DNA from 2 places in the Peribacillus sp. NPDC097284 genome. Region 2 is predicted to be linked to the other one. Evidence: riboswitches for the same ligand, from Rfam matches in the RefSeq annotation. Region 2 holds a riboswitch; the other holds the start of a gene.
The links. A riboswitch is a leader RNA that binds a small molecule or an ion and turns the genes downstream of it on or off. The one in region 2 is predicted to bind FMN.
Positions count from the first base shown of each region.

Region 1 (4,207 bases), on a different contig from region 2:
ATCCGCTTGATCCTGCATCAGGGATAATAACGGCGAAACAATTATAGCCGTCTTATTGATAAGGTAAGCAGGGAGTTGATAACATAATGATTTACCAGACCCTGTGGGAAGCATTGCCAATGTGTGGGTCCCTTCTAGCAAGGATTCGATTACCTCATGCTGTCCAGGACGAAAATTGTCAAATCCAAATTTATCTTTCAGGACTGTATTCAAGTTCATCCTCTATCACCTATTTTCGCAAGTACAAGCCTTATTTGAAAAAAACTAATTTGCTCATTATCGACAGCTTCCTTGATTACCTTGAGTTTTCTCGTATTCAACCGTTTAATGACCGTAATGATTTTGTCTTCATCCTCTATTGGAACATAGTCATTTATCGAAAAACTTTTGTCCGATAGCACGATTTCTACGAGATGATCCTCAATCGTATTTCCTTTTAAACGACGAATCTCTGCAATTTCCTGTAGCGTTTTCCCTGCCTGAATATATTGCAGAGTCGTATGTGTCGATTGTGTTAGATGAGGATGCCCACCATTTTTCCAATCATGGATTAGAGAAGCCAACAGAGGGTAATCGCGTACTGTTGATATCTCTGCGAGCATTTGATGCAATGAATCGAGAAAAACGTAGTGCACAAACCACTCATCAATTTCTTTCCTTTTTCCAATCTGCTCAAACGTAAGTCCGATTCGATTGACTCCCGTAATTTTCAAAACAAAAATGTCACGGTTCAACTCACTTTGCATCTCTAAGAGGGTGACCAATTCATCAAAAAGATGCTGAGCAAGTAACTCTCGATTTTGTTGGTTGGCATATAAAAAACCCTTTACGAATTCCTGTACTCGTTGATTCTGTTGTATCGGATAAAAAGGCCTTTCATTGTGGACAATATGGGATATAGTTTGGATAAGAAGATTGAGTCTTCTCCAAAAATCCGGGGTGATGTTTTGGTATTTCCACCCATTTAGTGATAAAGGAAGAGGCCACTTTTTGAAATAAGAGGCCAACGCCCCTCCTCCTTGTTCACTAATCAAATACACATCGTTTTTTTCCGTTGGTTCGATTAGTTTCAGTTCAAGAAACAATTTTCTGTTTTGAGATAACTCCTCCCGGGTAAAACGAGGCATAGTCCCAAATATGTTCGTCAGCCCAAATAAGTGCGCATCCTGAATAGTCTGGGACGATTTTTTACCCTGAAGCATATGATAAATTGCGTAGATGGAACGCTCACCTTGGAACTTTTGTATCGCATATAAAATGATTGCTTGAAGATAATTGTTCATGAAACTCACATCCTTGTTCCATTTATCCAATTATATTGTAACAAAAATCTGCAAATACCGCCTTTTTTTATGTCATATATGCAATGATATTTGTGAATAAACAACTAAATACGTACTCGTTATAAAGAAATTTTCCCAATAATTTGTGTTGACTTTTCATATACTTCCGTATTATCGTTACATTTTCTATTGATAAGTTCGGCTTTCGGTCTTACAATAAGAAAGAGATGTTAATCTATAATAAAAAAGGTTTTGAGTTGTAAATCAACTTAGGAGGGGTTTTATTCATGGCTAAATTTACTATTGTTGATAAAGAAACATGTATCGCTTGTGGAGCCTGTGGAGCTGCAGCACCAGATATCTATGATTATGATGATGAAGGAATTGCTTTTGTTACGCTAGATGATAACGAAGGAATCGTTGAAATCCCCGATGTTCTTATAGATGACATGATGGATGCATTTGAAGGATGCCCCACAGACTCTATCAAAGTCGCAGACGAATCATTCGAGGGCGACGCTTTAAAATTCGAATAAGTATAAAAGCCATTTTCATTTTGAGAATGGCTTTTTTTATGTATTTTTTAAAACTCTCACCATACATTAAAGAGGCAGAAACAACCCAGTTATCATCTGGTTGTTTCTGCCTCTTTTTATATATTAAGCATGTTTATATAATACTTGTTTTATTGATCCATGTTTGGAGTTTAACAAATAATAGCATGAAAACGGAAGTAATGAGCACCCCTTTAATGATGTTAAAAGGGAGTATTGCCGCAGTTACGAATTGCCTTGACTCTGGTGCGGTCATGGCATCCCATCCCATAAAGAAAGTATATGCCGGTAAAAAGACATAATAGTTCAAGACACTCATAATTAGCGCCATGGAAACTGTTCCGGCTAGCAAAGCAAATGTCATTCCTTTTTTCGAACTTATTTTTTTATATACATAATATGTTGGCAGTATGAATAATACCCCCGCTATAAAGTTAGAGATATGTCCAACCGGTACACCAGTATCGCTTCCAGTCATGACCATATCCAATAAATTTTTCAGGAATTCAACTAAAACTCCTGCAAGCGGACCGAAAATCAATGCCGCCATCAGTGCTGGGATGTCACTAAAATCAATGTTCAGAAAAGGCGGAAATCCCGGAAATGGAAAATTCAAAAGCATTAGTAGGTAGGAAAGACTTCCTAACATTGCAAGTGTGACCATCTTTTTAACTTTGTTCGATTTCATAGTTCTCTCTCCTTCTTTTTCTTGATCTACCTTGAAAAAGAGGTTAGGGATCCTTCATAAATGTTGATGTTCAATAAAAAACCCCTTAATTCCGACAGAATTAAAGGGATAAATTAAAGGTTTCATCAAACAAACGTTCAGCACTTGACTGTTTGAACGCATTCAGGAACCTCCATCTTCTCCCATCCAGACTATACTGTCGGCTTTGGAATCTCACCAAATCCTGCCCTAAGGCTCGCGGGCTTAGAAGAATTTTCTTCATCACCGCCGGTGGGGAGTTACACCCCGCCCCGAAGATAGACCTATAAAATTAATTTACAATTTTCATTATAAATGATTTTTCTTTTTTTGAATAGTATTTTCATCGCAACTATGAATTTACAATGATAAAATATTACACTTTTATTCATTTTAAACAAAATATGTATTTATAATCATGACGTTTTACTCTGTCTAAAATAATTTTTATTTTTAGAAAATTACGGCTCAAACCCTTTGCCCTTGAGGTTTTGGACGAGTGAATTTCAAAGTAAATTTAATTAAAGCGCTTACATATAGGTATGCTAAATTGACAGTTTTCCCATTTCAATTGTAAAATTAACTGAAATTTAAGAGAATTTTACCTAGGAAGGTGTTTACACGTGTATCAGATTTTAGTAGCAGATGCCATTAAACCAGAAGGACTCGGACCGCTTTCAGAGGCATCCAATATTCTTCTTATTCAGAAGACTGTAGAAGAAGCAGCAAACGAACTTGATAAGATTGATGCAATACTGGTTAGAAGTGCAACAAAGGTTACAGAAGATTTAATGAACCGCATGCCAAAACTAAAGATCATTGCTCGCGCAGGTGTCGGCGTTGATAACATTGACATTCCTGCCGCAACAAAACGCGGAATCGTTGTTGTGAATGCTCCTGACGGAAATACAATTTCAACAGCTGAACATACATTTGCCATGATGGCTTCCTTGATGCGCCATATTCCGCAAGCTTATGCTTCCCTGAAAAATGGAGAATGGAAACGCTCTTCTTATACAGGAACGGAACTTCGTGGGAAAACTTTAGGCATTATTGGTTTCGGACGAATTGGTGGAGAAATTGCCAAACGCGCAAAAGTTTTTGGCATGGAAGTCATAGTTTATGACCCATTCTTAACAGCCGATCGTGCAAAAAAAATGTCCGTAACTTCCCTGACTTTAGATGAATTGCTCCCTAAAGCGGATATAATCACTGTACATACACCTCTAACGGACGAAACTAGAGGGTTAATCAATAAAGAAAAGTTACTCACCTGTAAAAAAGGCGTGTACGTATTGAACTGTGCACGTGGCGGAATCCTTGATGAAGATGATTTATATGAAATGATTGTCGAGGGACATGTAGCTGGAGCCGCGTTGGATGTATTTGTTGAAGAACCACCGCTTGGCCATAAATTACTTGAACTTGATAACGTCATCGCTACTCCTCATTTAGGAGCTTCGACTAAAGAAGCCCAATTGAATGTTGCCGTTCAAGTCGCCCAAGAAGTATTAACCTATTTTGAAGGTAATCCTGTATCAAGTTCAATTAACCTTCCAGCCATTTCTAAAGAGGTATTCGAAAAGGTTCAGCCATTCTATCAACTAGTCCAACAAATGGGCTCCATTGCCTCACAATGCATGAAAGAAGGCATTCAGGAGATT
Region 1 covers NZ_JBIWCZ010000001.1:62,704-66,910, forward strand. Annotated here, with positions in the region: gene ACIQXU_RS00345 (RecQ family ATP-dependent DNA helicase) at 1-219, opposite strand, end outside; gene ACIQXU_RS00350 (YpbB family protein) at 216-1,283, opposite strand; gene ACIQXU_RS00355 (ferredoxin) at 1,571-1,819, shown strand; gene ACIQXU_RS00360 (ECF transporter S component) at 1,953-2,525, opposite strand; FMN riboswitch at 2,696-2,827, opposite strand; gene serA (phosphoglycerate dehydrogenase) at 3,167-4,207, shown strand, end outside.
Region 1: another riboswitch for FMN. It lies ahead of ACIQXU_RS00360 (ECF transporter S component); the one in region 2 lies ahead of ribE (riboflavin synthase).

Region 2 (4,207 bases):
TTGCCAGTCAGGATGGATCGTCACGCTTCTAATGCAACGGAGATCTTTCGCATGCTGAAACAGCATCAACGGGTTAAGGCCGTCTATTATCCAGGCGACGCAGAATCAGGGGATTATCGGATCATGGAAAAACAGATGAAATCCGGTGGAGGCATGATTTCCTTTGAACTGGAGGGGACAAAACAGGATGCCCAACGATTCCTCAATAACTTGAAGCTTATAAAAATCGCGGTCAGCCTAGGAGACGCTGAATCCTTGATCCAGCATCCCGCTACGATGACACACTCGTCCATCCCAAAAGAATCAAGAACGCAGATGGGCATCACCGACCAACTCATACGGCTCTCCGTCGGCCTAGAATCCTGGCATGACATCTGGTCTGACCTTGAACAGGCGTTTTAGGGGTCTGACCCCTTTTATTTCCTGAATTATTTCCTGAGGTTCCTGATCAGGACGGTTATGGATAGGATGAGGATGAGGGTGGCCAGGATATAGGATGTGGTGGTGATTGTCGGATGGGGCGTGCTGTTCCTTACGCCGATTCCGATGATGGCCCAGACGAAGACGAGTGGGTAGCACCAGTCCTTGTTTTTGATGGCAAAGATGAATGCCAGAGCCGTGGCTACGAGTAAGAGGGCGATGGTCCATGCTACATCGGAAATCCCGAAACCATTCCAGCCGATATAGGTCAGATAGTAGGAAATGTTAGCAATGGTCGCGACGCTCACCCATCCTAGATAGACGGAAAAGGGCATCAAGTCGAGAAAGGCATGCCTCACTTTTATAATGTTTGTGTAAATGACAATCAAGGTCAATAAAAGTGTAATGATGATGATGACGGATAACAGGAAGTATTCGTAATGCCAAGCTAATAGCCAGGCTCCGTTAAATATACAGCTTAAGGCGAACCATGGGAAAGAGACCATATATGCGGGACTTGTTTTGTGTTTCCCCATAAACTGTCTGGCTACCCAGATGGCAAGAAGAAAATAAATCAATCCCCATATCGAGAATACATAGCCGGCTGGGGTAAAAAGAACGTCCAGTTTCCCGGAAACTTCCCCTGAGGTTTGGCCGTTGAAGGGAAGGTAATTAGCCAGGAAGTTCATCGTGATGACGAATAGATAGGCAACAAGGTTGATAAGAACAATTAGCATGTGTCTTCCTCCTTTGAATGAAATTGGGACATATTATCTTATTCCTTTTAAATTGGAGAGATAACCTTTTTTAGCACATCGGAAGGAAGGATTCTTACTTAGTGGAGAAAAGATGGTATTCAATTGTCTGTAAAGGGATAAAGGTACAACACGTCTAAAAAATAAGGACCTTGCTACTTTTATTGCAGCAAGGTCCTTTAAGGGTGTTTAATTAATTAGTGAAATTAGGATTTAGCGTTAACAACCGTTTCATCCTTTTTTTCGGGGGTTACATATTCTTCTTTTAATATGGAATAATAGGCGCTGTCTAATAATGTACCCTTCGTCATGTGGCTTTTACGGTGAATCCCTTCACACTTCATGCCTAAGCGATCCAATACTTTCCCGGATGCGGCATTTATCACATCACATTCAGCAAATACTCGCTCCAAATCCAAAACATTGAAGGCTAATTCCAGTATTGATTTTCCCGCTTCGGTCATATAGCCTTTACCCCAGAAATTCCGGTTTAAAGTATAACCCAGTTCTCCACATTTGTTCGATTCATGCACTCTGAATTCGATAGCCCCAATCATTTTGTTGTCTTCCTTTAACACGAGTGCATATTTGCCGATAGGCTCTTCCAAGAAATAGTTCGCTATGAAGTTCTTAGTCTGGTCCAAATCTTTATGTTTGTCGTAAAGGTAACGTGTCGTTTCTTCATCAGATGTATATTCATACATATCCTCAGCATCATCAAGCGAAACCGGACGTAAGATGATACGCTCACTTTCGATATGATTGTGCTGAACCATTAAAAGGTTTGTCTTTCCCATTTGAATTCCCCATTTATTCTTGATTTTCCAATTATTATATCATGATATGTCACATTTATAAGAAAATAATGGAATCAAATTTTAGCATCTCACTCTCGGATCGTGTATACGAGATTCATATGATGGCAGGGATCTATTGATATGTAAGCACCACGGCTATAGTCGCTTACATAGGATCGTTTCCTCCTTTTTCTTATAGGAAGTGCTTGCAACTATCGATTCATTTTAGGATAGATGTTTTACATCCGTACTTTAGAGTGTTAAAATAATGGAAGATTCAAAAAAATAGTTAGTCCTTCGGGGTCGGGTGAAAATCCCAACCGGCGGTGATGAAGCAATTCTAAGCCCGCGAGCCTGATAAAGGCAGGATTTGGTGAGAATCCAAAGCCGACAGTACAGTCTGGATGGGAGAAGGACGTGTGAAATCCAAGTGTATACGTACGCCTATTTTTTCAGAATATGAAATGATGGGTTTATTAGGTATACCATTTTTTTCACTCATTTCTCCTGCTAACTCCTTAGGCCATCCTAAGGGGTTTTTTATATGTGTATAAAAGGGGGAGAAACTATGTTTACCGGAATCATTGAGGAGATCGGCACGGTTCATTCCATGAAAAAGGGAAGAAGCAGCATGGAACTGGCCATTTCCTCTAAGAAAGTACTGGAAGATGTCCATCTTGGAGACAGCATTTCCGTTAACGGGGTCTGTTTGACGGTGACTTCCTTCACACAGACTTTATTTACGGTCGATGTGATGCCGGAAACGGTGAAAGCTTCATCGATTCGGACATTGAAACCAGGTTCAGAAGTGAATCTTGAACGTGCGATGAGTGCTAATGGACGTTTCGGCGGCCATTTCGTTTCAGGTCATATCGATGGAACGGGCACCATCATGAAAAAAGAACGAAAAGAAAATGCCGTCTATTATGTGATCCAACTGGAAGAAGGGCTCAGTACATACTGTATGCCAAAAGGATCTGTTGCCATCGATGGGACAAGCTTGACGATATTCGGCATCGAGGGAAATTTGCTGACTGTATCACTCATTCCCTTGACCCATCAGGATACCATTTTGGGCAGGAAGGCGGCAGGCGATATCGTAAACATTGAAAACGACATGTTAGGGAAATATATCATACATCAAATGAAAAACAGCGAATCAAAACCAGGACTGGATTTAGCATTCTTGTCTAAGCATGGATTCTAATAAATGGAGGTGTACAGGATGTTCCATACCATTGAAGAAGCGATTGAAGATTTGAAAGCTGGGAAAGTAATCATCATTTCCGATGATGAAGACCGCGAAAATGAAGGAGATTTCGTGGTGCTTGCAGAAAAGGCGACACCCGAAGCCATCAACTTTATGGCGACGCATGGCCGTGGGTTGATTTGTACGACGATTACCGAACAGTTGGCGAAAAAGCTGAACTTGCATCCGATGGTCAATGATAACACCGATCATCATGGGACGGCCTTCACCGTAAGTATCGATCATAAAAGCACGTCTACAGGTATCAGTGCGTTCGAACGGTCCCTGACCATTCTCGAGCTCTTGAAGGAAGATTCGGTTGCCGAGGACTTTCAACGCCCGGGGCACACTTTTCCGTTGATAGCCAAGGCAGGGGGCGTGTTAAGCCGCACGGGACATACGGAAGCCTCCGTCGACTTGGCCAAGTTATGTGGGGCTGCTCCAGCAGGTGTCATTTGTGAAATCATGAATGAAGATGGAAGCATGGCACGTGTATCCGACTTGGAACTAATTGCGGATAAATTCAACCTGAAATTCATTACGATTGCGGACTTGGTACAATACCGTAAGCAAAAGGAATCATCGCAAGAACAGGTATACATTCAAAATGCATGATGTTTTTAAAATGAGGAGGAAATAGACATGGGGAAAATTATCGAAGCACAATTAATCGGATCGGGACTGAAAGTGGGAATCGTGGTTGGAAGGTTCAATGAGTTCATTACAAGCAAGCTATTGGGCGGAGCATTGGATGGTCTGAAACGCCACGGTGTTGACGAAGATGACGTGGACATCGCTTGGGTGCCAGGAGCATTTGAATTGCCGCTCATTGCCAAGAAACTTGTGAACACGGGGAAATACGACGCAGTGATTGGATTAGGGACGGTCATCAGAGGTTCTACTTCGCATTATGATTATGTCTGCAATGAAGCAGCGAAAGGAATGGCCTCCGTTGCTTTGGATACCGGCGTTCCGGTCATCTTCGG
Region 2 covers NZ_JBIWCZ010000004.1:189,371-193,577, reverse strand. Annotated here, with positions in the region: gene megL (methionine gamma-lyase) at 1-402, shown strand, start outside; gene ACIQXU_RS10880 (tryptophan-rich sensory protein) at 429-1,157, opposite strand; gene ACIQXU_RS10875 (GNAT family N-acetyltransferase) at 1,382-1,972, opposite strand; FMN riboswitch at 2,262-2,392, shown strand; gene ribE (riboflavin synthase) at 2,541-3,179, shown strand; partial or broken gene ribB (3,4-dihydroxy-2-butanone-4-phosphate synthase) at 3,198-3,800, shown strand; gene ribH (6,7-dimethyl-8-ribityllumazine synthase) at 3,864-4,207, shown strand, end outside.